2 regions of the Paenibacillus sp. Marseille-Q9583 genome follow, and region 1 is predicted to be linked to the other one. Evidence: riboswitches for the same ligand, from Rfam matches in the RefSeq annotation. Region 1 holds a riboswitch; the other holds the start of a gene.

Region 1 (16,146 bases):
TGGGATTATTTTTGCTGCCGAAGGAGAGCAGATTGCCTATTCAACACCTACGGAGTCGCTTTACCTTACATTAACTAAAGATTATACAGCTAGAACGACAGATAAAGTAACGGGTGAGACCTCACTTACGGAGAAGGCGAAGTACAACTCCGATATTCTTGCAGCAAGGCTTGCAGCTGATTTTGCTAAATATGGAGATCCGAATGCACCAAAGCTGACGCAGCAAGATATCTTGGATTCATTAGATTTAGATTTCAAAAAGTATTTAGGTTATGTGCCGCGACGGATCAAGACTGGATTAATTCCAGAGGAAATAGCCTATTTCATGGAGCATAAAGACAATTATCCGGGGCTAACGATCGTGGAGGAGAGCGTTCGTCACTACGATAAAGATACGGTAGCGGTGCAGACAGTCGGCTTTGGAAAGCCGTTTAAATCGACTGAAGATATAGCGATGTATAAGAATGTCCGTAGTGAAATGAAAAAAGATTCTCCCCCTGGACTTATGTATAAAGCAGAAGAATATGTAGGGTTTGACGGTCTGGAAATGCAGTATCAACGAGAGCTACGAGGAGAAAATGGTTATCAGGTCATTTCGGTGACACCTCAGAATATGGCTGAGAAGGTTGAACAGAACGTTGCTCCTGTAAAAGGTAATAATATTTGGATGACCATTAATAAGAAGATTCAGATGAAGACAGAGCAGGCCATATTGGATCAGATTAAATGGCTGCATACTAATTCTGTTCAAGGTAAGACGCATCCAGATGCTTTAACCGGATACGCCGTAGCAATGGAAGTGGAGACTGGAAATATTGTTGCCATGGCAAGCATGCCGGATTACGATTCAAATATATGGACCAAAGACTCCTTACCAACATCTGTCTGGAATAAAATTATGAATAATCATCTAAACGGTACGATTACTTCAAATTCATCGGGTAGATCAGGTCATGATTTTAGTTCACTTGTGTTTATGGGATCTACGATCAAACCATTAAGTGTGTTAATTGGTTTAAATGAAGGTTTTTTTAATACCTCAACAACCTATTCAGATGTGGGCATTACTTATTTCGGTAAGGATAATAAATCATCCGTAAGAAATTCATCAGGTCACGTATATGGTCCACTAGATCCAGCTAAAGCCATTAGAGAATCTTCTAACGTATTTATGATTGATATGGTGGGTAAACAGCTTTACAAGAAATATCCGGGGGATAAAGGCATAGAGGTCTGGGACAAATATATGAAAAAATTCGGGCTGGGTGTATCAACGAAAAGTGGTCTCCCAGGTGAATCACCGGGCCAGATTAACTATACTGATCTTAAGGCCGCAGGCAGCTCGCAGGCCGCACTTATCTATGCTTCTTTTGGCCAACAGGGCAGTTATACTACATTGCAGCTTGCCCAGTATGCTTCTACTCTTGCTAATGAAGGGGTGCGTGTTAAGCCTCAACTTGTTAGTAAGATCACGGATACACAAGGTAAGTTGGTTAAGGAATTTAAAAGAGAAGTGCTTAATACAGTAACGTTTGACAAATCCTACTGGAAAGAGATCAAACAGGGGATGAGCAGTAAAGTTAGTGCTTTTGATGATTTTCCTTATGATTTTGCACGTAAGACAGGCACCTCTGAAAAAACAGATAGAAAAAATATAAACCGCGATAATGGGGTATTTATTGCCTTTGCTCCGCGAGAAAATCCGAAGCTGGCCGTAGCGGTTGTTATACCAGAAGGGGGCTTTGGCTCCAACAGCGCTGCTCCGGTGGCTCGTAAAATTTTTGACGCCTATGATTGGGAGTATGGGCTCGATGGTGTGCCGAAAAAGAATGTTGCTCCTGCGTCAGACCCCGTTCAAAAATAATTAGAGAAAAAGGAGAGAAATAAACTGTGAGTTTTTTTCGTAAGCAGGCCTCACCTCCAGATGAGACCAACAGTAAAAGTTCCATAGGCCTGCGACTCAACGTGTTTTTCTTTAGCACGTTTGTTATATTTTGCGTAATTATTATACGCCTGGCTGTGTTGCAATTCGTGGAAGGACCAACTTTAACTGAAGTGGAGACAAGCAGAGATACCAAAAATGTACCCCTTGCATCCATGAGAGGTGTAATTTATGCTGCTGAAGGTGAGAAGTTAGCGTACTCTACACCGGTTCAATCGCTGTATATTACGCTCAATAAGGAGTATACCGCTAAGCAAACAGATAAAATTACCGGTAAAACTACCCTAACTCCAGAAGCTAAAGCCAAGTCAGATGCATTGGCAGCCAAGCTGGTAGCTGATTTCAATAAATATGGTGATCCAAAAGCTGAGAAGATGACAGAAGAAGATGTTATTGACACACTGGATTTATATTTCCGGAAATCACTTGGCTTTATGGCACGGCGAATTAAGGCGGACCTGACTACTCAGGAAGTAGCCTATTTTATGGAACATAAGGGAGAATATCCAGGCCTTGAAATTGTCGAAGAAAGCATTCGTCATTACGATAAAGATACGGTTGCCGTACAGACGATAGGTTATATCAAGCCTTTTAAATCAGCAAACAGCCTTAATATTTATAAGAATATCTTAAATGCTATGAAGAACAATCCGGAGCCAGGACTAACTTACAAGGACGACGAATTTGTCGGATTTGACGGCCTGGAGCTGCAGTATCAGAGAGAGCTTCGGGGACAAAACGGCTATCAGGAAATCTCCGTCAATCCACAGAACATGGCAGAGAAAGTTGAACGTGTAGTCCCTCCTGTCAAAGGCAATGACGTCTGGACAACTATTAATAAGAACATTCAGATGAAGACAGAGCAGGCGATTATGGATCAGATTAAGTGGTTGCATTCCAATACTGTACAGGGTAAAACGCATCCTAATGCTTTAACTGGTTACGCTGTAGCGATGGAAGTCGATACGGGGAATATCGTCAGTATGGCGAGCATGCCGGACTACGATACGAATATATGGACATCAGGCTCCTTGTCCACAGATGTCTGGAACAGTATCATGGACAACTATCAGAACGGTACCATTAATCCGATTTCTTCAGGAACGTCAGGGAATGGACTAAGGTCTGTACTGCTTCTAGGTTCGACGATTAAACCTTTGAGCGTACTCGTGGGTCTGAATGAAGGTCTCTTTACAACCTCAACCTACTATCCCGATAGAGGTTTCGCGACTTTTGGTAAAGCAGGTCATGAAACCAAGGTAAGAAACTCTGGAGGACACGTATACGGTTCTATGGATCCAGCAAGAGCGATTGAGAAATCCTCGAATGCGTTCATGGTGGATATGATCGGTAAACGATTGTATGACAAATACAAAAGCAAAGGCGTAGATATCTGGGATAAGTATATGAAAGAGTTTGGACTTGGTGTATCCACGGGAAGTGGTCTGCCAAATGAATTCTTAGGACAGATTAACTATACCAATATAGAGGCTGCGGGTAGTGCCCAAGCGGCACTTGTATATGCTTCTTTCGGCCAACAAGGTAGTTATACGGTGTTGCAGCTTGCCCAATACGTAGCTACACTTGCTAATGAAGGACAGCGGATCAAACCTCAGCTAGTTAGCAAGATTACAGATGCTGACGGAAAAGTAGTTAAGGAGTTCGGTCGTGAGGTAATAGATGAAGTAACAGCCTTCGATAAATCCTACTGGAAAGAAATTCAACAGGGTATGCGAAGTGAAGTTAGTGCTTTTTCTGATTTCCCTTATGATTTTGCTCGTAAGACGGGAACATCTCAACAAGTGGCAAAGGGTCAAATTCGCGATAACGGTGTATTTATTGCTTATGCCCCACGAAATAACCCTAAGCTGGCAGTAGCCGTAGTTATTCCAGAAGGAGGCTTTGGTTCCCAGAGTGCCGCGCCGGTCGCACGTAAAATTTTTGATGCTTATGATTGGGAATATGGACTTGATGGCGTTCCGAAGAAGAGTCTACAGTCAGGTAATAATACAAATGATCCTGCGAATGAAGGAACGACTACAGGTACTCAGTAACTTTGACTCTAAGGTGAATAATGATTAAAAAATAAACAGCTGCTCTATTGAGAGCATAAAAGAATGGAGGGGTGGCAATGACTGCCAAATACCGCCTGCTTGCTTTGGATATGGATGGAACCCTACTGAACGATGAACAGATTATTACACCTACAACGGTGAAATGGCTTCAAAAGGCGGTCGACGCAGGCGTTCATGTCTGTCTGTCGACAGGCCGAGCCTTTACAAGTGCATTTCCATATGCTGAGCAGCTTGGACTAGAAACACCTATGATTACTGTGAACGGTAGTGAGATATGGCGAGCACCACATGAAATTTATCGGCGATCATTGATGGATCCTATGCTGGTACAACAAATGTATGAACTTGCTAAAGAAGATGACATCTGGTTCTGGGCCTATTCTACGGAAAAAGTCCACAAACAGGATAACTGGGATGGGGATGTAACGGGCAGAGAATGGCTTAAATTCGGTTATCACACCGAAGATGATGAGCTTCGTCATAAGCTGCTGCTTCGTCTTCAAGATATGGGTGGATTGGAAATTACGAACTCCTCTCCACATAACCTGGAGATTAACCCTCTAGGAGTGAATAAAGCAGCCGGAATCATGGAAGTCTGTAAGCTGCTAGGACTAGACATGTCCCAAGTTATAGCGGTTGGTGACAGCCTCAATGACCTTGCAGCGATTCAGCAGTCAGGGCTTGGGGTTGCCATGGGCAACGCTCAGGAAACGGTAAAAGAAGAGGCTGACGTTGTGGTGGCTTCTAATAATAATGATGGAATTGCAGAAGTCATTCAAAAATATATTTTTAATGGAGCTATTGCGAAGTGAATCCATAGAGCATATTTGCTATTAGGAGGTTAAGTTTTGACGATCCTGGGTTGGATTCTTATTATTACTTTATTTGCCGTAGGGCTAGCGGGGGCTGTGTACCCTATACTGCCGGGTGCGCTTGCGATTTACCTTGCCTTTTTCGTATATGGCTGGTTCTTTTCTTTCGAGCCTTTTGGTGTCTGGTTCTGGATCATTCAAACGCTGATCGTTGCAGTTTTATTTATTGCTGATTACGTTGTAGGGGCGTGGGGCGTTAAGAAATTTGGCGGCTCACGTTCATCGATTATCGGGAGTACGATTGGGCTAATCTTTGGTCCTTTTGTAATCCCAGCCTTTGGACTTATTATTGGTCCGTTTCTGGGTGCCTTTATAGGAGAATTGATTGTAGGTTCTTCACCAGCTAAAGCTGCCAAAGTAAGTGTAGGATCAATACTTGGGTTGTTTAGTAGTACTGTTGTCAAAATTGTGCTACAAATTATTATGGTCGTCCTCTTTTTTATATGGGTCGTCCGGTTTTAATTTTAACAGTGAAGAAGGGGAAATGGTTTGTCCAAGAAAGAGTCTTTCGTAAAAGGCACGCTTATCCTTGCTGCTGCAGCTTTGGTGGCAAGGGTACTCGGGCTTGTTCAGCGGGTGCCGCTGGATCATATTTTTGATGATGTGGGGAGAGCATCATTTGGGGTATCGAACAATATCTATTTAATGCTGCTCACCGTGGCTACAGCAGGTATTCCAAGTACGCTCAGTAAAATGGTCTCCGAGCGGTACGCTCTGAATCGTCCTGAAGAGGCGAGACAAGTGTATCATGCAGCATTGCTGTTTTCAGTAGCAGCAGGGGTAATCATGACGGCATTGCTGTACATAGGCGCTCCGTTCTATGCGACACATATTGCTGATGTACCTGAATCAGCGATGGCAGTTAGGGCTATTGCACCTGCGCTTTTACTTTTTCCGGCAATTGCCATGATGCGTGGATATTTTCAAGGGCGCAACAATATGATGGCAGGTGGTATTTCACAGATTGTAGAGCAGTTCGCTCGCGTACTAGTCGCTATTTTACTAGCTTATATTCTATTACAGCAGGGATATAACAATACAACTATAGCTGCGGGAGCATCCTTCGGTAGCGTAATTGGTAGTATTGCAGCATTTGGTGTCATGATTTATTTTGCAATCAAGCTGCGCCGAGAGGATAAACAGCAAGGATTAAATTACAATACCACTCAAAAATTGCCGATTTGGGGAATTTACAAAGATATTTTCACATTATCAATTCCGATCGTGCTCTCTTCACTTACGATTCCCGTAGTGAATGTAATTGATACTTCTTTGGCTGTTCCCCTGCTTATTGATCAGATGGGTAGAGAGAGTGCAACAGCAGCTTTGGGTATACTAACCACGCGTGCTCAAAGTGTGGCCGGAATTCCACCGGTACTAGCCATTGCGCTAGGTACCTCGCTGATTCCGATCATTTCAGCTGCTTATGCCCGTCGTGATGAGGGACACTTGAAGAAGCAAATTACACTTGCTTTGCGGATTTCTATACTGACAGGGATGCCAATTGTGTTGGCACTTGTGGCAGCAGCTTATTCTGTAAACGGGTTATTGTTCAGCAGCTTGGACGGAAGCGGAATTGTGGCGATGCTTACGATTGGAACGATCTTTCAGATCACCATGATGACAACGAACTCCATCTTGCTCGGTATGGGCAAATCACGCATTTCAATGTATTATGTGCTAGTGGGTATTATTGTTAAATTAGTCGCAAGCTTCTTACTAAGTAAGATATTTGGGATCTACGGGATTATCGGTGCAACAGCACTTTGTTTCGTAGTTATTACTATTCTTAACTTACGGATGCTGAAATCCATTGTACCTTTCGAAATTATGGGTAAACGGTGGGGCGGCTTCGCAATTGCGGTTCTGGTGTCCGGTGGTATTGGTTTTGGACTTAACCAAGCTGGAATTCTGTTAACAGATCTAATGCCTGCACGTCTGGCGTTTCTGATCACTTGTCTTGTTGTAGGGGCCGCAGTTGTTGTTATTTATCTGGTCATGCTAATTGTACTGGGTGTGCTTACTAAACAGGAAATCTCCAGTTATCCGCGTGCATTGCAAAAATTGCTCCATCCACTGATGAAATTGCAGCCTGCGCGTGTTCGTATGAGAGAATAAGTTTGACTTCTGCATGACATTTTGCTTCACTTAAAGAATAGAAATTTGACAGATATGGAAGAAAGGACTGAACAAGCTATGGACAAAATTAGTTCTCCTGCTGAATTTCAGGTAGCCATTCAATCTCCTCGATTAACTGTAGCCATCTTCAAGGCGGACTGGTGCTCGGATTGTAAATTTATCGATCCTTTTATTCCTGAGGTAGAGCAAGCCTATGCAGATCGTCTAACGCTGGTTGAGGTTGACGTTGATGCTGTGGGTGACGTTAGTCAGGAACAAAATATTATGGGTATTCCAAGCTTTGTCGCGTATTCCGATGGACGTGAATTGGTTAGATTCGTTAATAAATTACGTAAATCCCGCGAGGAAATTGAGAATTTCCTGGATAAAGCGGTTCAAGTGCATCAAAGCCTTCAACAGTAATTCCGGAAAACCACCGCTTTCGCCTGTTCGAGCAAAAGCGGTGGTTTTTTAAGATGCTTCTTCATTACTAAAAACTGCGGGTGATATTTTTGTCGACAAATCAGTTGAAATGGCTTAGTTATCTTACTTGCCTTATCATGTTCCTCGCTGTACTAGGGGGAGCGGTTGTAACGAAGACTGGATCGGGATTGGAATGCGGAAATGAATGGCCGCTCTGTCATGGGAAATTGATTCCGGCCTATACTGTAGGTTCGATGATTGAATACACCCATCGCTTGTTTAGCGGATTGGCAGGGTTATTGTCACTTGCCTCGATGCTTGCCTTTTGGCGTTATGCTCGAAATCGGCGGGACTTGTTAGTATATGCATTCATGACGTTGCTGTTTGTAATTGTTCAAGGTGGTATGGGAGCGCTTGCAGTGATTAAATCCCAATCTGCTGCTGTAATGGCACTGCATATGGGCTTTTCCTTGATCGCTTTTTCAAGTTCTCTAATGCTGGCTCTAGGAACTAAAAGGCGACATGAAGCAGGTGAGTACGATCCTAAGATGGAGCTTCAGAAGAAACCCGTCAGTAAGGCTTTCCGCAATTTAACCTGCTTCACGGCCTTATATTCCTATGTTGTTGTTTATATTGGAGCCTTTGTTAGTCATACGGATTCGCGCGGTGGATGTTCTGGCTGGCCGCTCTGTAACGGTGAATGGGTTCCCGAGCTTTCAGGGGGAGTAGGTATTGTTTTTACGCACCGGATTGCGGCTTTGATCTTATTCATTCTTACTGCGGTGCTTGGACATTTAGCTTTTTGGAAACATAAGGATTACCCAGAGCTAAGAGCCCTTGGCGTAGCGGCTGTTCTGCTGTGCTTGATGCAGGTATTTAGTGGAGCTGCTGTTGTTTACACACTAGATAATGAAAGATTGTACATATTTGCCGCTTTAGCTCATATTTTGCTGATCGCTAGTTTGTTTGGTGTCTTATGTTATATGAGTGTAAGAGTCTGGCAGCTGAATCGCGCGAGAAATGTAGTTGTTAAAAAAAATAGAGCGAATCCAATGACACCGTTGTAGCACCCTTGGTAGAAAGTTCCCACCGTGGATAGAGTCGCTTTACCTGCGGAATAATAAAGTGGAAATCGGTATATCGTGGTGCTGGACAAAACTTTAGGAGGACTGGGATATGCTGCGGGTTATACTTGGAGAGCCGCCTCGGAAGAACAGCGGTGTTTTGGCTGACGCGATGGAGAACATGGCCACATTTGCAGCCTTATTGCGCAAGGAAATGAACGCTCATGAGGATAATGACCATGAATACCGCAAGCTGGAGATTTGGACACGTGGACTGATCTCCTCATTGGATGAATTGGAGCAAAGCTGGTTCGCAGCTGCTTTTTATCGGAAATCGGTAATCGCAGGGTTTATGGACGATATGTCACCAGTAGAACAAGGCGATTATGCGCGGTATGTTTATTTTTATAAAGATGGATTTATTCGTGTGTTCTCTCTTCTGGACAAGCTTGGAACGGTACTGAATCATTTTTATGATCTCAAAACCTCCAAATTAAAAACGCACTTTTCTTATTTTACAGTACTGCGTCAACTTCAGTTATTGAATGTGCATCCTGCGCTAGCAGATCAACTGGAACAGATTAAGAACTCTTATCGTGATCCACTGGAGAATCTACGCAAGCGCAGAAATGCTGAAATTCATTATATGAATTCCGAAATGCAGGATGATTTATGGCAGCGACATCAAGGCTTGCATGACAAAATTCAGCTTGAGGATTTAGATAGCCATCTTGAGGATTTAAAGCAATCCCTAGAAATGAACTGTAAAACATTAATCGCGGCATTTAGCTATAGCAATGAGCAGCTGCGTAAGGAAATTAGCAAGGCAAAGCGTGTACAATCCTAAGCGTTCAAGATATTTCCTTTTGACAAAAAACAAGAAACTTACTATACTTATGCTTGCATTAAAGTCTGTACGAATTCAAACATAAAATTTCATACTCTATATCTTATCGAGAGTGGCGGAGGGATAGGCCCGATGAAGCCCGGCAACCGATTTGTATACAGCGCGATTAGCGTTATGTACAAATGTCATGGTGCTAATTCCTACAATGACGCAAGGTTTGTGGTCGTTGGCAGATGAGAAGGCATTGTCTAAATAAACACACAGAGCCTCTTGCGATCTGCATCGATCGTCGGAGGTTTTTTTGTATGGAATAAGTGAAATATAAAGGGGGCGACGAGCGTTGATTAATCTAAAAGGAATAAAAAAGGTATATGGAAAAGGAAGCCATGCGGCTACAGCACTTTCCGGATTGAATTTGTCTATCGAAAAAGGTGAAATATTCGGAGTTATTGGCCATTCTGGAGCGGGGAAAAGTACATTGATCCGTTGCATTAATCTGTTGGAGCGTCCGACAGAAGGGGAGGTTTGGGTAGATGGCATTGAACTAACCAAGCTTACTCAAGGTCAGCTGCAGGAACAGCGGCGCAAAATTGGGATGATTTTTCAACATTTCAATCTGCTATCTTCTGCGACGGTGTACGATAACATTGCTTTTCCTCTGCGGCTCACAGGCACCTCGAGAGCAGATATTGATACTAAAGTGAAAGATTTGCTTGCCTTAGTGGGGCTTGAAGAACACCGGGATAAATACCCCTCCCAATTATCAGGCGGACAAAAGCAACGGGTCGGCATCGCACGGGCACTTGCCAGTGACCCTGATGTGCTGCTATGTGACGAAGCAACCTCTGCGCTTGACCCACAAACGACAGACTCTATTCTTAAGCTATTGCTCGATATTAATAAACGATTCCATCTGACCATTGTGCTGATCACTCACGAAATGCACGTGATTCAGAGCATCTGCGACCGTGTTGCGGTCATTCATGGGGGTGGTATCGTTGAGCAAGGTAAAGTTACGGAGGTATTCCTGAAGCCGCAGCATGAGGTCACTCGTGATTTCATTCGCAGTGAATCACAGAATGAAGGACCCCTTCGTACGGCGCTTGATGCTGCTGCTGGGGACAACTCTCAGGCCGTCAAAATTACTTTTTTTGGAGAGAAGACCTACGGCTCTGCACTTTCCAATGTAGTACGTGAGACAGGTGTTAGCTTCGCCATTCTGCATGGTACCATCTCAACGATAAAAGACGTACCTTATGGACAAATGATTGTTCGGTTCGAAGGTCCAGCTGAAGCGATCGCTGTGACGATAGCCGAACTAACCGCTCAAGGCCTTGAAGTGGAGGTGATTTCGTAATGAATTTCGCAGACTTAAACTGGCAAGAAATGATGGATGCTACAGTTGCTACCTTGCAAATGTTAATATTCTCTGGATTGTTCACAATTATTCTTGGTTTACCACTCGGAATTCTATTGTATTTATGGGGAAGATCGAATAGTATAGTAATCAGAGTAATTTACTCGGTCTTATCGTTCTTTGTAAACATCTTGCGTTCCGTACCGTTTATCATTTTGATGGTGGCGTTAATTCCTTTTAGCAAAGCCATCGTTGGAACCTCCATTGGAGTACTAGGTACGATTCCACCGCTCGTGATTGGTGCAGCTCCATTCTTTGCTCGCTTGGTGGAAACGGCATTAAGAGAAGTGGATCGTGGAGTAATCGAAGCGGCGCAAGGGATGGGAGCATCCACGAATCAGATCGTTATGCGTGTTCTTTTGCCAGAGGCTCGTCCAGGTCTGCTCGCTGGGGTTACGATCACACTGGTTACACTGGTCTCCTATACGGCAATGTCCGGGATGGTAGGCGGCGGCGGGCTAGGGGATCTAGCGATTCGTTATGGATATTACCGATATGAGAAGGAAGTTATGATTATCTCTGTAGTCTTGATGGTCATACTGGTGCAACTGCTACAAATGGCCGGTGATCGACTAGTACGACATTTCACGCGGAAATAAGGTACGTCCATATATAGCCTTATTCATACAAATACCAAGGATAAGAGGGGGATTTAAAATGAAAAAATTACTACTTACTTTTTTTAGTCTGACACTGGTTGTGGTGCTGGCTGCTTGCGGCAATAACAATAATGCTTCTAACTCGGCTGCTACTAATGCACCAAAAGATGGTGCTGCAACTGAGTCATCCGCAGAACCTGTAAAATTGGTGGTCGGTGCTTCACCTGTTCCACACGCTGAAATCCTAAAAGCTATTGCTCCTTTGCTTGAAGCGCAAGGAATTACATTGGAAATCAAAGAATTCACTGACTATGTTCAACCAAACGTTCAGCTTTCAGAGAAGAATCTGGATGCTAACTTCTTCCAACATCAACCTTACCTGGATGACCAGAATCAAAAGAACGGTTCGGATCTAGTTTCTGTTACAGCCGTTCACGTTGAACCTTTTGGTGCTTATTCCAAAAAAATCAAATCCATCGACGAGCTGGCTGATGGTGCGAAAGTAGCCATCCCGAATGATGCTACAAACGGTGGTCGTGCACTGATCCTGCTTGCCAAAAATGGACTGATTTCTTTGAAAGATGATACCAACATCACATCTACCCAAGCGGATATCACTGAAAATAAGAAAAACCTTAAAATCATCGAACTAGATGCAGCTATGTTAGGTCGTCAATTGGATGAGGTAGATCTTGCCTTGATTAACACTAACTATGCTTTGGAAGCTAACCTGGTTCCTACTAAAGACGCTTTGTTCATCGAGGGAACTGATTCCCCTTATGCTAACATCTTGGTATCTCGTCCTGACAATAAAGACTCCGATGCAATCAAAAAGCTGGCTGCTGCACTGAATTCTCCAGAAGCTAAGGCATTCATCGAAGAGCAATACAAAGGTTCGATCATTCCTGCATTTTAAGACAGAAAGCTGACTTAATCTCTAATACAGCATAAAACCCGCTGCCTAATGGCATGCGGGTTTTATGCTGTATGTTGTAGGAGGAGGGTAAATCCTCTATAATAAGAAAATCCCGATCTCCTAAAGAGGAGGATCGGGAATGATATTGAATGGGATTAGAATACTTGCATAACTTCTTGTACGCCTTCTACTTCTTCAAGAAGGGCGCGTTCAATCCCGGCTTTCAAGGTGATCGTGGAGCTTGGGCAGCTGCCGCAGGCACCCATAAGTTTCAACTTAACGATGCCGTCTTCTACATCGACCAGTTCAACGTCACCGCCATCGCGCTGCAGGAACGGACGAAGTTTATCCAGCACTTCCAATACTTCATCATACATTTCGGTGCTTTGTGCATTCTCACTCATTTCTCAATCACTCCTTTCGTAAGTTCATTATAGTACAAAAAGTTAAAAAATAAAATGGTTAGGCGGAATAGGGAGATCATCATGAGACCAATTATTGAATTTTGTGCCAGTAACATGGGTCACGGAACAGACAAGCTAATGCATAAGCTGGAGGAAAATCCAGATTACGATGTGATCGAATACGGATGCCTGAACAATTGTGGGGAATGTTATTTAACCCCGTTTGCCATGGTTGAAGGGGACATCGTTGCAGCAGATACTGTTGACGAGCTAGAAAAGAAAATTGATACTAAAATCAAAGAGCTAGAGGCTTGGTTTAATATGGATCTCGATTAAATGCTTTTTGTGGAAAATAAAGGGCTGCTCTTTTTCGTATTTATAACGGAAAAGAGCAGCCCTTAGGTTTATCCTAAAGTACGTTTTGACATCCAGAGCACCCCGCTCTTAAGGATACGGGGAACCCGTCCTTTGACGGAGCGTTGGCCCATAAGACCAAATCCAGCTTTCTTGCCTAGTGAGCCTAAGGTACCCTTTAGACGAATAGGATGAAGCTTAGGGGTCTCGCCGCGCCACATGGCTTGAATAACCTGAGCAACCTGCTCACCCTGCGCTCCTGCGGCTTGTGCGCTTGGAGCGAATGGCAGGCTGGCACAGTCGCCAATTACATACACTTCTGGATAATCAGGTACACGATAATATTCATCCAGAATGATTCGTCCTCCGCGATCCTTAGGGACTGTTAATTCCTGAACAACCTTCACCGGTTGGATCCCCGCGGTCCATACCGTAACATCTGAAAGAATTTCCTCTGTACCGTTAAAAAGCGCATCTTTCTCTACGTGGGATACGGAGACACGTCCAAGTGTCTGTACTTGATGGTGGTGAAACCATTCCTCCACGTACTGTGATAGCTTCGCAGGGAAGGCAGATAAGACACGTTCACCACGATCCAGAATAGCAATATTAAGATCTGGCCGGCTCTCCCGAAGCTCTGCCGCCAATTCCACTCCACTCAGTCCGCCGCCTACAATGTTAATTGTTCCATAAGGCTTCACATCGTTTAAACGTTGGTAAGTTTCGCGTGTTCCTGCAAAGGTCTGGATACTGCAAGTATATTGATCAGCTCCAGGGATGTTATGGTAATTGTCGGTACAACCTAGTGCAATGGCAAGTATGTCATAAGACACAGTCTCATCAGGCTCCATTGTAATGATTCTACTCTCCAAATCAATGGAACTCACCTCACCGTAACGGATAGTGAGACGGGGATGAACCGGAAACTGGATCCGCAAGTGATAGTCAGTTACTGTACCCGCGGCAAGCGCATAATATTCCGTTTTGATTCCTTGATAAGGCATTCGGTCAATTAAGATAATTTCAATATCCTGAGGAAGGTGATTATTGAGCAATTCTTGAATTAGGGCCAAGCCGCCATAGCCGCCGCCCAGAACGAGTAATGTTCTCATGCTGACCGAACTTCCTTTCCAATATAGGGTAACGGATCTAGGTAGTTTTTTATTCGTATACCTTTATCGCATTGTAGAACGTGTCACGTTCTACTGGAATTCGTCCAGCACCTTTTACTAACCAGATCAATTCATCGCGAGTGAGGCCTTCAGGTGTTAAGGCACCAGCCGCATGGCTAATGCGTTCTTTAAGAATAGTACCATGGACGTCAGAAGCACCGAAGTTCAGTGCAACTTGAGTAAGCTGAGGACCGATATTAATAAAGTACGCTTTGATGTGATCGAAATTATCCAGCATCAATCTGCTGATCGCAATCGTCTTCAGATCCTCATAAGCGGAGTTGCGGCGCATAATCCCTGCATTCTTGTTCTTAGGCTGCATAGATAATGGAATGAATACCATAAAGCCATTGGTTTCATCCTGTAGATCGCGGATCTGCATCATGTGCCGGATACGATCTTCATGAGATTCAATCGAACCGTAAAGCATAGTTGTATGTGTCTTCATGCCAAGCTGATGTGCTGTTCGGTGAACTTCCAGATATTCTTCCACATTAGCCTTATCTACGCGCATTTTTTTACGGTATTGATCGGATAATATTTCTGCGCCGCCACCAGTAAGTGTCTTAAGTCCTGCAGCACGCAGCTGCTCGAGTACCTCACGAATACTCAATCCGCTAATTCGGGTGAAAAAATCGATTTCGGCTGCAGTGTATGCTTTTAAGGTTACCTCAGGGAAACGTTCATTCAAGGCTTTTAAAGAATCCACGTAATACTGGAAAGGAACCTTGTCATTATGACCGCCTACGATATGGAATTCGCGCACACCTGGATGAATATGCTGTTCGACATATTGCACCATTTCCTGACCGGAAAGGGTATAAGCACCCTCTTCTCCATCATCTTTGCGGAAATTGCAGAATGCACAGTGAGATTCGCAAACATTGGTGAAATATAGACTCATGTTTTCGATAAAATATACCCTGTTGTTGTTCTTTGCAAGATTGACTTCATTTGCTAATTGGCCAATCGTAAGTAGGTCGTTACTTTGATATAAATAAACGCCATCTTCTAAATTCAATCTTTCGCCGCCACGAACTTTTTCAATAATGTTCATCATTCGGGCGTCTGTTTGGGGGGTGAAAAGAGTAGACATATAATAAATTCCTCCTGAAAGTTTTACGGGGTCCATTGCCCGCAGATAATTCCCAGACTTACCCAGACGGTAGCTGTTCATTCATGAAAATAAATCGGAGGTTTAGCCTCCGTGACAAATTTCCGAATTTTTACTTATGTTTGCCTTCCTTATTATAAACCTCTCTTATAAGGGGATCAACAGCTGGATATGGATGGTTTATTTTGGTCCGGCAGGTCAGGCATAAGGCAGTTGTGACTTGAGGGTAATGGAATAGTCGGTTATACTGAGTTTATTAAGTATATATTTTTAAGAAAGTAATTTTTGACCGGAAGGTCCCTTAAACATAAGTTTTTCTGTTGAAGTAAGTTAATTTATAGGAGGATATGATCATGATTAATATTAGCGAAAAGGCAGCAGAACAATTAAAGGCGATGCTTGCTGAACAAGAAGTGCCGAACATGTTCCTCCGTATTGGAGTAACGCCCGGCGGTTGCAGTGGATTCTCTTACGCTATGGGCTTTGATGATAATGAAACCGATCAGGACGTATATATGGACATCCAAGAAATGAAGGTTGTCGTGGAGAAAGAAAATCTTCGTTACCTTGATGGTCTCGAAATTGATTTTGAAGAATCCGGCATGACAGGTGGCTTCACCATTAATAACCCGAACGCTACTGCAACCTGTGGCTGTGGCTCAAGCTTCCGTACAGCTACGGATGCAGGAAAACCGAACGAAGAGCCTTGCTAATCGCGCGGTGTATCAACGTTTTTACCTCGTTGATCTGAACGGTAGCCGAGACGGTAGCCACTCGCGAACAGGCGTTTGGAACTGCGGATTGCGGCGGTGAAAATGAACGTTAACAA
Region 2 (16,146 bases), on a different contig from region 1:
AGCGTCCGATCCAATTAATGAATGCGGCGATGCTAGTGGTTATTATCCCGATAACAGATAGAAGAATAAACCATATTATGCTCCCTCAATCTTTGGCTTCCCCTTGCTTAGTTTTATCCACGATAGGATAAAAGCTAGGCAAGGGGGATAAGAGCTTAGGGGAGTATATAATCAAAATAGTACTGTCCAGCACACTGTCGAATGCCAGCGCCAGATAGGAAATCAGTATTACACGAGAGACCCCCCCATAATAAGCGATAGTAAACTTCATATTACTCCGCAATTGCCAATGGTTTTAGCCCCAGTATGATTGAAGAAATCGACCAGCCCCACCCCATACAAACAATGCAGCAGTCACAGTGGTAATACCAAAGCTATAGACTGCCCTACATAATTAGAGATTTCTGTAATCGCTTTCACAAATACAATTGCTGCGGAAACTAAACCAGTTTCAGTTCCTGATGATAGGAATCCAAAAGTATGTGTTTTATATTAATTTAACTAACACAAATTAAATATCATTTGAACAAGTTAGATAACATGTTGGAGATATAGTTAATTAACATACATACTAAATGATATTGAATGAGCGGGGTGAGGAAATGAGTACTGCTGAGGTCGAAATTGTCGAGTTCCTGCTTGGTAAAGATCTGTATGGAACTTATGTACATACTGTAAGAGAGGTCATTAATGTACTTCCGGTCACTCCGATTCCATTAGCGCATCCATGCATGGAAGGATTGATACAGTTTCGTGATGAGGTCATTTCAGTTATTAACTTGGCTAAATGTTTGGGGTACCCATCTGCAGGAGAAATTCGACAGGTGCAGGACAAATACATCATTGCAGAAATAGAGAATGCCAAGGTTGCTTTTCATGTTCAAGCGGCATCAAGAATCCATCGGTTCCATCGCGCAAAGATTGAGACAACGAACGAGATCGTCCAAGGGATGCGCGGGGCTAGTCTGGGTGTTGTCCAAATGCAAGATCAACTCCTAGTTATTCTGGATCTTGTTAAAATAGCTGGAAGGCTGGCTGTGTGACTCGAATCGAAATATATGGAATTTTGTCGAACGGTGTATATTGTTCGACTTTTTTTGCGTATAATTATATTTAATTCAAAATTAGCAGAATAAATCCAATTATGTTTTATAAAGGTGGTGGAATGATGATTCGGGATTTAATCCTCAGCTTTTGTCTGCTAACCATTTTCACCTTTTTTTTCGAGCATTTTATGATAAGAGTGAATGTGAATCTAAATCGGAGAGCTTTCACAGGGTATACCTGGAGGGTAGGGATTTACCAAGGATTTGTAGGCATTATTTTAACCTATGTTGTTCAGCATCATTTTCATGATTTTTTCATTGCAGACTTGAGTACCATCCCTATACTGATTTCGGCATATACTGGCGGTCCCTTGGCTTCAGCCATCACCACTATACTGATCATTCTTTTTCGTTTTTTTGACGAGCCCTCCATCGGGATGATGAGACTAGGAATCATTGATGCCTCCATAATTTATATTGTGAGCAATATTTCGGTATGGCATTTTCAGCATTATTGGAGGCAGTGGGTACTTTCCGTCACCGTTTCCAACCTCTTACTGATACTAATATATAATTCCATTGACAACTCGCCTTCCTTACGCGCAAGCCTGCAATTTTTCGCCGTTTATGAAGCAAGTGGTTTGTTTATCGCCGCAAGGTTATTTTATATGTGCAACGCTCAGAAATTAAAGCAGCGTTTCGATGAAATGCAAAACGATTTATTAGAGATTCTTCACCTTCAGCCCGGATTAATTTATAAATTGACCAAAGAGAATGACAGATTTAAATACAAGATTGCCGGAGGTGCTTTATTTTCAGAACTGGGGGTTTCTTACAAGGAACTAGTTGGGTTAACCCTTGACCAGTTGGAAACACTTCCGGAAGAACAAAAACGTTTCATGCATAATCAGATAAAAAAGGCTTGGGCGGGGAAACGCTTTTCCTTTGAAATGCTATATAAGGAGCATACTCTGCTCATAACGTTAACACCTGTGTATTATGATCATATCGTAGGCTCTGTCATAGGCTCAGTAACAGATATTTCTCATCGTAAGCTAGCGGAGAAAAAGTTGAAGGAAAGTGAAGAGTTATACCGCTCCCTTGTTGAAAGCTCACAAGATTTCATTGTCCGGTTGGATATACGGGGACGTATTACGTCTGTAAACAAGAAAGTAGCCGAGACGCTCCGCACTTCGCCCGAGAGTCTTGTCGGGATATGGATAACAGATAAGATTCCATCGGGAAGCCATGTGGAGACTTGGCGTTATTACTTCAACCGGGTAATCTCAGGAAGAGCAATGGAAAGATTTGAATACAGCTTCAGATCGGAACGGAGAGCACATGAATATGATGTCACTTTTTCTCCTTACTACAACATAAACGAGGAGGTCATTGGAGTAATTTGCACGGCTCATGATATTACTCATCTTAAGAAGAGTAGGGCGGCTGACGCAGCCAATAAGGCTAAAAGTGAGTTTCTTGCCCGAATGAGCCATGAAATACGCACACCCCTCAGCGGCATCATCGGACTTACCGAGCTTTTGACGAGGCAGGAGATGTCTTTGGTGCAAAAGGATTATTTGTACAAGATCCTCTCATCTTCACATACCTTGCTGGGCATTATTAATGATGTTCTCGATTTCTCCAAAATTGAGGCTGGGAAAATAGAGCTGCAGAAGGTAAATTTCAATTTACATCAATTGATGCAGGAATTATCGGATATTCTCGCCGTGCATGTCGGTCAGAAGCAACTGAAGTTTATTATAGACACTTCTGCAGATATTCCGGATATCGTTTATGGGGATTCATTGCGTATTGAGCAGATTCTCATCAATATGATTAACAATGCCATTAAATTTACGGACAGCGGATATGTATACGTCAAAGCTATACCCGTAGGATATGAAGAAGATATTATTCATGTGGAATTTTCCATCGAAGATACAGGAATTGGACTTACAAGCGATCAGATTCTGCATCTGTTTGAACCCTTCATGCAGGTCAGACATCACTCCGGACAGATAAGTGGAGGGACAGGGCTCGGACTTCCGATCTGCAAATACTTTGTGGAGATGATGGGAGGAGAGATCGAGATCAGCAGTCAGTCTGGACAGGGCAGTAAATTCTCGTTTACGATTCCCTTCCTCTACACGCAGTCCAATGATCTTCAACAGAGGGAGGAAATGATAGATTTCTCGCATACAAAAGTGCTTGTCATTGAGAGCAATGAGGTAGTTAGAAATGGGTTAACCTCTATGCTGGAATCGATGAACTTTCATGTCTATGCTTGTGGAAAACCGGATATCGCTATTACCCAAATGCCTGTGGAAGTGGTTTTGGTAGATTTGAGTATGGATGACCGGGAAGGGCGGGATGATTGGATTCGACTTAAGGACATGCACTTTCCCCAGCAGGTTAGTTGGGTAGCCATTTCAACGGCAACGGTTCGTGATGAAATTATGAAATTACCGGAGGAAATGCAGCCTGAGGCCATCCTTCTGATGCCGGTTAGCCGCAATGGCCTGTATCAGACCATGCGCTCCTTGTTTCGGTATGAACCATATTCGCCTTCGAGGATTTTAGACGCGGAGATCTATACCTTGTCCGAATGCCAGTGGAAAATTATGCTTGCGGAAGATAATGAAATCAATCAGCTTGTGGTCACGGAGCTTCTCAAATCTTATGGTTTTCATGTAACTGTTGCTAATGATGGCAATGAGGTTCTCGAATTATTGGAACATGGCCGCTGGGATTTACTCTTATTGGACGTCCATATGCCTGAACTTGATGGTGTTGAGGTAACGATGAAGCTGAGACAGAACCGTAGGTTCGATGAATTATTGATCATCGCCTTAACCGCAAATACAGTAAAGGAGGAGCATGAGAAGTATTTTCGGATCGGGATGAACGGAGTACTAACGAAGCCTTTTCAGATCGGTCAACTGATTTCGTTATTGAACAGACCACAAGCTTTACATGGATTTGAAATGTACTGTGGAGACGAAGAGCGTTCGGTGACGGGGGCTTTTCAGCTCAAAGGAATAGATTATCAGGTTATTCTGCAAAGAGTTGGCGGAAAAGATCATATCATGCGTCATATGTTTATCGTGTTCCTGAAAAACTACAGACATTTTACTAAACAACTGCGTGGCGCCTTGGCTCAACGAGAATTTTCACGCGCTCTCAGGATGATCCATACCTTAAAGGGCGTGGCTGGCAACATTTGTGCCGACCGTCTATTAGCTGCTACGGAGAAGCTTGAAATGGCTCTGGTGAAGAATGCAGATGTTCAGACTGAATTGAATCATATGGAATGGGAGCTCCAATGGATCATTTTTACTTTGCATTATTTTTTGAACGGGAGCACGGATACACATTATCTTGAGAGGATTTCAACATGAAAGTAATTCTAATTGAAGATGACGGTATTATCGGCGACATGATAAAAATGTATCTTACGGAGGAAGGCAACATCGTTGACAGAGTGGGAACGGGTATTGAGGGGCTGGGTCTCATTAATAGTTCTCCTCCCGATCTTGTAATTATTGATCTGGTATTGCCGGATTTAAATGGAATGGAAGTTTGTAGGGAGATACGCAAAAATTCCTTGGTACCGATTGTAATTATATCTATGAATACAGATGTCCTTTGCCGCATAGAAGCTTTGAACGCCGGTGCAGATGATTATTTGTGCAAGCCTTTCAGCATGAAAGAACTATTAGCGAGGATGAATGCCATTGTACGCAGAACCACGCAAGGATACCGTGGACAGGAAGGTAACGACAAAACCGGTATTTACAAACCTGAAAGCAAAGGAATTGTTATTGAACATGAGTTCCGCGCAATTAAAGTTCAGGGAAGACGGGTGGAGACAACCTTTACCGAATTTGAAATTATGAAACTTTTGTATAATCATCCGGAGCGGGTGTTCTCCCGTGAGGAGCTAATTATTTATTTGCGCGGAATTAACACGTTAGTGAATGAGCGCTCCGTAGATGTACATGTAATGAAGCTCCGAAACAAACTTGAAGCGGATCCGAGGAATCCGAAATTTATCAAAACGGTCTGGGGAATTGGTTATAAGTTTTCTGCGGGAACATTCGAAGATTATGAAGAAAAAACATAGATTTCACATACTTATGCGGCAATTGATTTAACACCCTCCCTTTATCATGGATAAGAGAAGTTACTTGGTGAAGAAGGGGATAGATTGGTGCGTAATCTAAGAGTATCAACAAAACTTTTTCTGTTAATCGGAGTGTTTATCGTCGCGATGGGAACGCAAACTGCAATTGGATATTTTGCGTTGACGAAGACGGCTGATAATTCACACAAAATGTATTTTGATCGAATGGTGCCAGAAGCTGAATTTCTGCTATACCGTGCAGACAACCGGGAGCTGGAGTCGATTCTATTCCAATCCTTGCAGCCCACATCGGACCAGGAGGCACAAGACTTAAATTCTAGATTCGGGGAGTTGGTAGATGCAAACACAAAAATTCTGAACGGTTTACTTACTACGGATATTGCTACAGAGGAGAAAAAAATCGTTAGCGATATCCAGGCACAATACTCTTCCTACATAGAATCCATGCGGGCTGCACTTGCTTTAGGAGCTGTCAACCGCAATGAGGAAGCATATGATTACTATAAAAATAATGTTGTAGCGGTTAAGAATACAATTGTATCGTTAGGCGAGGAGCTGGAAAAGAAACTCATTGATGCTGCGGCCGCAATTAATAATTCGACAGACAAGCAGGCCGAACAAAGTATCAGGTCAACGATCATCTTATCTATAAGTGCTATTTTTATCTGTGTTGTTATCGGAAGCGTGATTCTCCGCATGCTTGTAAAGCCGATACAGCTCGTACAAAAGCTGATGAAAGAAGTGGAGAACGGAGATTTCACTGGTGAGGCACAATACCGTTCCAAGGATGAACTCGGCCAATTGATTCATTCTCTCAATGCCATGCTGCAGGTATTAAGAGATTTATTCGGCCAGATTGCCGAGACCTCACAGCAGGTTGCGGCATTCTCGGTTGAACTTACAGCAAATGCAGAGCAGACAAGCACGGCCAGCGAGAATATTGCGGCAAACGTAGAGGAAGTTGCAGGAGGCTCGGACCAGCAGGTTCATGTAGTTGAGGAAACAGTCATAACACTGAGACAGATGAGAGACAGTGTGCAGCGTATGTCGCAGAACGCGCAGATAATGTCCGAGTCAGCTGTAAAGACCTCAGGCAAATCTTTGGAAGGAAATGAAGCGATTGTTACTGCTGTACACCAAATGAGTTCAATTCATGAGGCCATTGAGGATCTAAGCCGCATTATCCATGGTTTGGAACAGCAGTCCGAAGAGATAGGCGAGATCGTTGACGCCATCACAGGCATTGCGGCACAAACCAATTTGCTTGCGCTGAATGCGGCCATTGAAGCGGCAAGGGCAGGTGATCAAGGCAGAGGGTTTGCCGTGGTGGCGGATGAGGTCCGCAAGCTGGCAGAACAATCAACAGGCTCAGCCCATAAAATATCCGTTCTAATCAGCAACATCCAGGCGGAAACGGGCAAAGCTGTACAGTACATGGAACGGACGGCTAATGAGGTTTCTAGCGGTATAGAAACGGTTAATTCGGCAGGTCAGTCATTTGCTCAAATAGAAGAATCTGTGGACAGAGTCGCCGATCAGATTCAGGAAATCTCCTCCGAAATTCAGGATTTTGCGCAGGGATCAGATCAGATGTTTCAATCGGTTGAACAAATCAATGTGGCTGCTCAAACCACTGCCGCAAGCACGCAGAATATCGCGGCTGCAACTGAAGAACAACTTGCATCAATGGAGGAAATATCTGTATCATGTGCATCACTGTCCCATATGGCTGAGGATCTTCACGACAAAATAAATAAATTTAAGATTTATAAGAATTAAGATGGAGGACATGCAGATTTTGATGCTGAGAGTGATGTTGTCAGCTGGAATATTAATAGAACTTTATTTGGGTGCAACTATATGCAGGACCCGCTTATATGTCGAACGAACCCTTCCAACAGTTCCCGAAGAACCAGGTGATGGCTCGTGTAAGAATATTAAGTTATCTGGGTATATCGCTGAACGTACAAGGGCGCTGTACTGTCGAATGAACGCTAAACGGTGGCAGGCATTCCTTGTGCGCGGGAAGCACAGAATTCAGCAATTCGCGTTTAGAGCGTTTGGGCAGGACTGCTATGATCCCTCCGATCCAATGGTTCATGGATCAGGAGGACGTCTGCAGTTGCTTGAGAAGGACTTGCACAACGCACTGGCAAACGACGAATTCGTACTCGTCTATCAGCCCCAAATTGATGTACGGACGTGGCAAATAGTTGGAACTGAGGTTCTGCTGCGCTGGGATCATCCTGAATTCGGAAGGATTTCACCTGAAATTTTTATTCCTATGCTAGAGGAGTCGGGAATGATCTCTCCGGTTGGAGAATGGGTACTTCGCTCCGCCTGCGAGCAGATGAAAAATTGGGAAAAGCATTTAACTTCAGCTATCCGAATATCCGTAAATTTGTCTGTTAAGCAATTGCTGAAAGATGATATTCCGGGTATTCTATCCCGAATTTTACGGGAAACTGACTTGGATCCGCGAATGCTGGAACTAGAGATTACAGAGAGCATATTTCTTGAGCATACGGAGAGCATGATTTCAACATTACAGCAAATTAGAGAGACAGGTGTAAGCATCGCGATAGATGATTTTGGCACAGGGCAGTCTTCTTTAAGTTACTTTAAGTATTTCCCCATTCAGACACTCAAAATTGACCGGATTTTCATAGGCGAAATTGCAAGCAACCATTATGACCGGGCGATCGTATTTTCGTTGATTCTTTTAGCGCACAGTCTGCAAATGAAGGTCATTGCTGAAGGCGTTGAACATATGAGAGAGTTTGATATTCTATCAGGCTATCAATGCGATGAAGTACAGGGATTCCTCTTCAGCAGACCATTAACAGCGAGAGATTTTGAAGATCTGATGGCGTCAGAAGGAATCTATGTCTGTAATACGGATGGGCTGCGGCCAACTCCAACCCAGCATTCCAAAGATTGGAGCAGGTAGAAACCTCGTACACTCTTATAAGATTGCAGGTTTTCTGATAGAATACTCCTAGAAGCTAAATGCATTAACAAGGAGAGATTTATAAGTGAGAGCAGAAACAACGGGCCGTGTAATGCTTGTAGATGGAATGGCTCTGCTGTTCCGGGCCTTTTATGCGACCTCTTATGGAGGATATATTCGCAAGACAAAAGCTGGATTGCCGACGAATGCGGTGTATGGTTTTTTGCAGTATTTTTTCGATGCAGTAAGTACATTTGAGCCTTCTCACGTCGTATGCTGCTGGGATATGGGCAAAGGAACGTTCCGCACCGAGAAATACGATGGATACAAATCGAATCGGATTGAAGCCCCGTTAGAGCTGATTCCACAGTTCGATCTAGTAAAAGATGTAGTAGCTGAGCTTGGGGTGCCGAATATTGGACTTGCAGGCTATGAAGCGGATGATTGCATTGGTACGCTGGCTTCTTGTTACAGTGAAAACTCCGAGGTATATATTTTGACGGGTGACCATGATATGCTTCAGCTCATTGATGAGAATGTGAAGGTCGTCATTATGAAAAAGGGACGCTCTAACTATAAAGTGTATGACCTTGCAGAATTGCTGGAGGAAAAGGGTCTAACCCCTAGACAGGTGATTGACCTGAAAGGCTTTATGGGCGATACCAGTGATAATTATCCCGGCGTAAAAGGGATTGGTGAGAAGACTGCGCTGAAACTGCTGACCGAATACAGAACAGTTGAAGGTGTAATTGAGAATCTGCATCTGCTCCCTAAAGGTGTGCGTACCAAAATCGAAGCAGATCTGGATATGCTGCATTTATCGCGAGAGCTAGCGGAGATCCGTTGCGATGTACCAGTGGTCTGTGAGCTGACGGAAGCCTTGTGGCAACTACAGCGGGAAACAGCTGCGCGCAAATTTCAGGAGCTAGAGTTCGGCAGCTTGATGCATTTGATTGCTGAGGTGCAGGACGAACGGGGAATTGTACAGATTGAGTTAGGCGATTTGGGTTAAGATCAGACACCCTTCATGCAAAGATGCATGGAGGGTGTTTTGTTAAACTATAAGAACGTATAAGTTTCACACTATACATTATCCTTATCTTTCTCTCTTAAACGCCTTTTGCGTCCTTATAAGGACGCAAAAGGCGTTTATATTTGTTGTGATAGCGCTTCATTCGACGTATAATTAGGGCTGGTGATTGCTTTTTTTAATGCTATTATTCATTAGTGTATGGGTAGCGTTTCAACTTCTAACTAGAGAAAGGGAGATAATTGCTGTGAAGCTATTGGGAGCGATTGAAGCAGGTGGAACAAAGTTTGTATGTGGGATTGGTTATGAGGACGGTACCATTGTTGACCGAGTTAGCTTTCCGACAACAACACCGGAAGAAACAATGGGACTAGTAATAGACTATTTTAAAGAGAAGAATGTAGAAGCATTCGGAATCGGATCTTTTGGACCGATTGATCCCGTACTGGACAGCCCTACTTATGGTTACATAACAACGACACCAAAACCTCACTGGGGACAATATAATCTGGTAGGCACAATGGCTGAGCAATTTAACGTTCCGATCGGCTTTGACACGGATGTGAATGGTGCAGCGCTTGCGGAGAGTAAATGGGGAGCAGCTAAAGGTCTGGACAGCTGTCTTTATATTACGGTTGGGACAGGCATTGGAGCAGGAGCGGTTGTTGGCGGCCAGATGGTCCATGGATTGTCACATCCTGAGATGGGACATATTCTAGTTCGTAGACATCCAGAGGATACGTTTGAGGGTTACTGTCCTTATCATGGCGATTGTCTTGAAGGATTAGCCGCAGGTCCGGGGATCGGCAAACGCTGGGGACAACCGGCAGGAGAGCTACCAGTGGACCATCCGGCATGGGAAATGGAAGCTCACTATCTTGCACATGCACTCATGAACTATGTGCTGATTCTGTCTCCTCAAAAAATCGTAATGGGCGGTGGTGTTATGAAGCAAAGCCACCTGTTCCCGTTAATTCGCACTAAGCTGCAAGAGTTATTGAGCGGATATGTTCAGCATCCATCGCTTAATGTTGACATCGATAATTATGTTGTCTCACCAGGTCTTGGAGACAATGCAGGGCTTGCTGGAGCGATTGGATTGGCTACATTAGCTCTAGCTAGAAACTAGTATAAAAAGACATTGACTGTTCGGTAATATATGGTATTCTAGGATCTAACAGTATAGCATTTAATGAGGGAGCACCTCTTTCGCGTTTATCGTGAGAGAGGTGCTTTTTTGCGTTCGGGGTCTGATTGAGAAAGGATTTGTTCGCTCCGAAGGAGGCTCTTCCTTGAAGATTATTGTGCTTGCTGTAATGTTGAGAAAGGTAGGGATGAATATGCAAATTGTGTTTATGAACCGTTTATCCAGAATATCTGGAGTGGATCAAGAGGTGTACGCCCAGCTGTGGATTGGAGAGGAAGAGGGGATCTGGAGTTTGGGCTGGCGTGATTTTTCAGGTGAGGAGAATTACATTGAGAATTTGTGGTATGAAGGTGGTTCATGGAATGAGATGCTCTGTGTATACAGGCATGAGCTAGCAGTGAAGATGGGAGATGGCTATCGACCCTTAATCGATGGGATATTCCACGAGGAGGATAGTCTTACTGGACGTAATCAGGAGCAGCTGAAGCTTCAATATTACAGCGAACATTATGGGAATGAAGCCATTTATGAAGAGTTATGTGCTTGGCGCCGTGGTAAGGCTTCAAGTGAACGGAAGGCGCCCTATATTCTTGCCAGCAATCGTCTGTTGCGCTTGTTAAGTACATTTCTACCGCATACGCCAGAGGAACTGATGCAAATTCCGGGTGTGGGAGAAGGCAAGATAGCGCAGTTTGGGGCTGATTGGCTGGCGATAACTACTGCGGTGGCAAGGGAACATGCCTTCCCTCTAAATTGGGTGAATGAAATAATTGAAGAGGAGTCTTTCGTATCTTGGCTTTATAAACAGAAAGAAGTCAAATATAAGAAGCAGCTAGAACGACTGCGCTTGCGGAGGATTTTACTACAGGGGATCGAGAATGGGCTAGGGTTGGAACAGCTTAAAGTGAATAGTGGAGTGAACCGGCGTGAACTGATTGAAGCGGTAGAGGAGCTAGAAAGAGAAGGTTATTCTGTCGAGAAGCTGATCCATGTAGAGCTTGGCAATATGCCGCAGAATGAGCAGGATGCGATATGGAATGCCTATGTGGAGCTCGGGGATCTTTTCCTAAAACCGGTATTACATAAGGTGTATGGTGACGATTTTTCCGCTGCTGAAGGATTGGATATTTATTATGAGCGTCTGAGATTGATACGCATCCGTTTCCGTCGAGAGCAGACGAGTAAAGTGGGCATGGCGACCAGCTTTTAAATTTGCGCATACCAAAAAGACGAAGGCTTCCTTATACCTTACGGTTACAGGGCCTTCGTCTTGCTTATTCGTCCGATTCGTTTCATAGCCATTCCTTCTTGCGGAAAACATACAGCATCCCACAGCCTAAGGTCAGCATGACGCCTATAACGCCATAATAGCCGTATTTCGTATGAAGCTCGGGCATATGGTCAAAGTTCATACCGTAGATTCCGGTAATTACGGTCAGGGGCATGAATATGGTTGTGATCGCAGTAAACACTCTCATAATCTCATTCGCTCGGTTGGCGATACTGGATTGGTATGCCTCTCGTAAGTTGCCCATGAGATCGCGATACGTCTCAAAGGTTTCAGATATTTTAACCGCATTTTCATAAATGTCGCTAAAATATTTCTGCAGCTGATCATCAATCAGACGGAGGTCTTTTTTATTTAGGGTATTGATCACTTCTTTTTGTGGCCCCAGCATTTTCTTCAACCATAGAATTTCACTTCGCAGACCGATAATCTCACTGAGATGTGACTTTTTGGTATGCATGAGGATATCTTCTTCCAACTTCTCAATCCGAGCTTCAATTCGGTCGCCGACGGAGAAATAGTTATCAACGACAAGGTCAATTAGCAAGTAAAGGAACATATCCGGTTCACTTACTTCTTGCTCCCAGAGCATAGGCTTCAGGATTCGTAGTTCATTGATCTTTTGTTTCGTGACAGTGATGATGTAATGTCTTCCAAGGAATACATTGAGTGCCCGTAGGAAAATTTCTTCATCGTCAAAGCGAATGCTATTTACAACTATAAAGTAGTGACTTTCGTATATTTCGATCTTTGGACGCTGATCCTCTTCGCTAAGGCAATCCTCAACAGCAAGATCATGTAGGTTGAACAAGGGCTGAAGCAGCTCCAAATCCTCAACATCGGCGTCAATCCAATAGAACCCTTCCGTTGGGGGTGTTAGTGTTTCATCAATTTCATCAATAGGTGTAAAAACCCCTGCATTTACCAGCCGGATTTTCATCTGATTTCACTCCTCCTATCCCCAGGTCTTCACTAGGGACTGCTAAATTAAGCACAGAGAAAAAAATCAGCTTGGCCGGCGGTACAATCAATACATAGGGCCAAATGACGTTTCGAGGGCATGAAGAAGAACTGCTCCCGCCGCCGGCAAGCTGATGATTATCCTGTGTGGTTGCTCATTTTGTACACATATTTGCGAGCTCGGGTCGCCTTCCATCCTTCTTCTCACCTCTTCTTTTCGTTCAGGTATGAAATACTTGTCTAGTATAACAACGGAGTATGCCTCTTTCAAGCAAATTTATTGTGATTTTGAGGCTTCTTCAGCATTGTATGGACTTGACGAAAAGGAGGTTCATGATTTAAAGTGAATTTTAAAGTAATTTAATTGAATACAGCTAAATCTTATCAAGAGCAGGTGGAGGGACTAGCCCTATGAAACCCGGCAACCGGCGTGTAAACGCACGGTGCTAATTCTTGCGGAATTTCTGCAGACGTCTAATCGTTTTCAGGAACATTCTGGCAGATGAGAGAGGCGCATATGACTGTAGATATGACCTTTCTCGATTTCCGAGGAAGGTCTTTTTATGTTCAGCAAGCCGCAGTGCGGCAAAATAACTAAATTCAGCTAAGGAGTGGAAAGACAATGCCAATTAAAATTCCCGACAGTTTACCGGCGAAAGAAGTACTATCCGGAGAAAATATTTTTGTGATGGACGAAAGTCAGGCTTTCCATCAGGATATCCGTCCACTACGGATTGCTATTCTGAACCTCATGCCGACTAAAGAGACGACAGAGACTCAATTGCTGCGTTTAATTGGAAATTCGCCACTACAAGTTGATGTTACTTTATTGCATCCGCGTTCCCATATTTCCAAGAATACTTCTGCTGAACATTTGAAGAGCTTTTACAAAACCTTTGACGAGATCAGCCACCGCCGTTTGGATGGTTTAATCGTTACAGGTGCTCCTGTAGAACAAATGGAGTTCGAGGAAGTATCGTATTGGGAAGAACTGAAAGAGATTTTTGAATGGAGTAAGGACAATGTGACTTCAACCATGCATATTTGTTGGGCGGCACAGGCAGGCTTATATCATCATTTTGGTGTTCGTAAAGTGGCATTGCCTGAGAAATGCTTTGGCGTCTTCGCTCATACGATTAATCAAAATAACATTAAACTGTTGCGCGGCTTTGACGAGGTATTCCATGTACCACACTCTCGTCATACCGATGTCTCCCGTGAAGATATTGAGAATAACCCAGATCTGCAGATTCTGGCGGAATCCGAAGAAGCTGGTATGTATCTAGTGGCTACAAACGACGGTAAACAAATATTTGTGACCGGACATTCCGAATATGATCCCCTATCCTTGAAATGGGAATATGACCGTGATGTGTCTAGAGGGATGGAGATGGCTTTGCCGAAACATTACTTCCCTAAAGATGATCCAGAACGTACACCTCCAGCAGTGTGGCGTGCGCATGCCAATTTATTATTCTCTAACTGGCTCAATTACTATGTATATCAAGAAACGCCTTATGATATCGACCCGATTGTTTATTAATAATAGCAATACAATATAAATTAGGAGGCATTAATCATGGATGACAAACTTAGGATTGAAAGTAGACTGGCTCAAATAGGTTCTCAAGAAGATCCTGCCACAGGAGCAATTAATTTTCCGATTTATAATGCAACGGCATTTCGTCATCCAAAACTCGGTCAGAGCACAGGGTTTGATTATAGCCGCACCAAGAGTCCGACCCGTTCAGTGCTTGAGAATGCAGCTGCGGAACTGGAATCTGGAGATGCAGGATTTGCTTGTAGCTCAGGGATGGCAGCGATACAAACGGTGCTTACCTTGTTCGCTCAAGGCGATCATCTGATCGTTTCGCTGGATCTTTACGGCGGTACCTATCGTTTGTTGGAACGGATTATGTCCAAGTTTGGAATCACTGCTTCTTATGTAGACACGAATGATTTGGATGCACTGGAAGCTTCGCGTCGTCCAAATACGAAAGCTGTATTTATTGAAACGCCAACGAACCCACTTATGATGATCACGGATATTGAAGCCGTGTGCACTTGGGCACGTCACCATGGGTTACTTAGCATTGTAGATAATACGCTGCTGACTCCATTCTTCCAACGGCCTATAGAATTAGGTGCGGATATTGTAGTTCATAGCGCTACTAAGTATTTGGGTGGTCATAATGATGTACTGGCAGGCCTGATTGTATCCAAGGGTGTAGAATTATCAGCTGAACTAGCTATTCTACATAACTCTATTGGCGCCGTGCTCGGACCAACAGACAGTTATCAGTTGATGAGAGGCTTGAAGACATTGGCGCTGCGTATGGAGCGTCACGAAAGCAATGCACTAGCGATCGCTCACTACTTATTAGAGCATCCAGCGATTGCGGAAGTGTTCCATCCAGGATTGCCTGATCATCCAGGACATGAAATCCAGAATCGCCAATCTTCAGGCAATACAGGTATTTTTTCTTTCAAATTAAAAGATGCCAGATACGTAGAGCCGCTTCTTCGTCATATTCGTCTTATTGCATTCGCAGAAAGCTTGGGCGGCGTAGAGTCACTTATGACTTATCCGGCTGTACAAACACATGCTGATATTCCTGTGGAGATTCGAAATGCTGTGGGTGTAGATGATCGTTTGCTGCGCTTCTCCGTCGGTATTGAACATGCAGAGGATTTGATTGCTGATCTTGGCCAAGCACTAGAAGCCGCTAGGGCAGAAATTGAGTCCAAGTAACAGGAAGAAATGTTCAATCGAGTGGTAGTGGAGAAATAGAGTATAACTAGCAGTATCGCTTAGTGCGATGCTGCTTTTCTTCTGGATAGGAATTTGCGAAGAATGTAAAAGCATTTTTCAAGCTGTGCAGATTGTGATACGATGAGGAAATGAACTGTTCAATTGTATGAGAAAGGGTTGTCACCTTGAAAAAGAGACAACGTTTTTTCTTCCTGTAATTTTGTGATTCTACCATACCCCTAAGGGTTTAGAAGGAGGATGCGAACGATGAGTGCGATAGATCTTATTTTGGACAAAGCCCTACGGGGTGAACGTCTCCAAATGGAAGATACCATCCGACTGTTCGAGAGCAACGAAATTGAGAAGATGGGTGCAGCTGCAAACACCATAATGGAACGCTGGCATCCAGACCCGATGGCCACGTTTGTAATTGGTCGTAATATTAACTATACGAATGTATGTGATGTCTACTGCCGTTTCTGTGCATTTTATCGCAGACCGGGCTCTGATGAGGGTTATGTATTGCCGGATGAGACGATTTACCAAAAAATCGCTGAGACTATCGCTGTAAATGGTACAGAAATACTGATGCAAGGCGGTACGAACCCAAATCTTCCTTTCAGCTATTATACTGATATCCTTCGCGGAATTAAGCAACGTTTTCCTGAGATTACAATGCATTCCTTCTCTCCTGCTGAGATTATGAAGATGAAAGAAGTATCTGGATTATCGCTCGACGAAGTTGTGCGTGAAATCCATGCTGCTGGCCTGGATTCACTACCAGGTGGGGGAGCGGAAATTCTCGATGATCGCACACGCCGCAAGA

Evidence for each region. Region 1 has a riboswitch for S-adenosylmethionine ahead of ACWNM1_RS11595 (methionine ABC transporter ATP-binding protein). Riboswitches for the same ligand answer to the same signal wherever they lie in the genome.
Region 2: linked by a shared signal. The riboswitch ahead of metA (homoserine O-acetyltransferase MetA) and the one ahead of ACWNM1_RS11595 (methionine ABC transporter ATP-binding protein) in region 1 are both predicted to bind S-adenosylmethionine.

What each region holds. Positions count from the first base shown of each region.
Region 1 covers NZ_CDRJTB010000019.1:52,626-68,771, forward strand. The annotation lists gene ACWNM1_RS11555 (peptidoglycan D,D-transpeptidase FtsI family protein) at 1-1,864, shown strand, start outside; gene ACWNM1_RS11560 (peptidoglycan D,D-transpeptidase FtsI family protein) at 1,891-3,996, shown strand; gene ACWNM1_RS11565 (Cof-type HAD-IIB family hydrolase) at 4,074-4,829, shown strand; gene ACWNM1_RS11570 (DUF456 domain-containing protein) at 4,866-5,351, shown strand; gene ACWNM1_RS11575 (putative polysaccharide biosynthesis protein) at 5,379-7,007, shown strand; gene ACWNM1_RS11580 (thioredoxin family protein) at 7,086-7,430, shown strand; gene ACWNM1_RS11585 (COX15/CtaA family protein) at 7,520-8,497, shown strand; gene ACWNM1_RS11590 (Cthe_2314 family HEPN domain-containing protein) at 8,607-9,341, shown strand; SAM riboswitch class I at 9,442-9,581, shown strand; gene ACWNM1_RS11595 (methionine ABC transporter ATP-binding protein) at 9,682-10,698, shown strand; gene ACWNM1_RS11600 (methionine ABC transporter permease) at 10,698-11,357, shown strand; gene ACWNM1_RS11605 (MetQ/NlpA family ABC transporter substrate-binding protein) at 11,416-12,273, shown strand; gene ACWNM1_RS11610 (NifU family protein) at 12,429-12,677, opposite strand; gene ACWNM1_RS11615 (YuzB family protein) at 12,759-13,013, shown strand; gene ACWNM1_RS11620 (NAD(P)/FAD-dependent oxidoreductase) at 13,082-14,143, opposite strand; gene mqnE (aminofutalosine synthase MqnE) at 14,193-15,299, opposite strand; gene ACWNM1_RS11630 (HesB/IscA family protein) at 15,671-16,030, shown strand.
Region 2 covers NZ_CDRJTB010000007.1:98,683-114,828, reverse strand. The annotation lists gene ACWNM1_RS05650 (chemotaxis protein CheW) at 603-1,043, shown strand; gene ACWNM1_RS05645 (response regulator) at 1,166-4,447, shown strand; gene ACWNM1_RS05640 (response regulator transcription factor) at 4,444-5,172, shown strand; gene ACWNM1_RS05635 (methyl-accepting chemotaxis protein) at 5,260-6,972, shown strand; gene ACWNM1_RS05630 (putative bifunctional diguanylate cyclase/phosphodiesterase) at 6,995-8,143, shown strand; gene ACWNM1_RS05625 (5'-3' exonuclease) at 8,256-9,155, shown strand; gene ACWNM1_RS05620 (ROK family protein) at 9,421-10,302, shown strand; gene ACWNM1_RS05615 (HRDC domain-containing protein) at 10,514-11,530, shown strand; gene corA (magnesium/cobalt transporter CorA) at 11,613-12,548, opposite strand; SAM riboswitch class I at 12,947-13,077, shown strand; gene metA (homoserine O-acetyltransferase MetA) at 13,191-14,111, shown strand; gene ACWNM1_RS05600 (aminotransferase class I/II-fold pyridoxal phosphate-dependent enzyme) at 14,148-15,320, shown strand; gene mqnC (cyclic dehypoxanthinyl futalosine synthase) at 15,588-16,146, shown strand, end outside.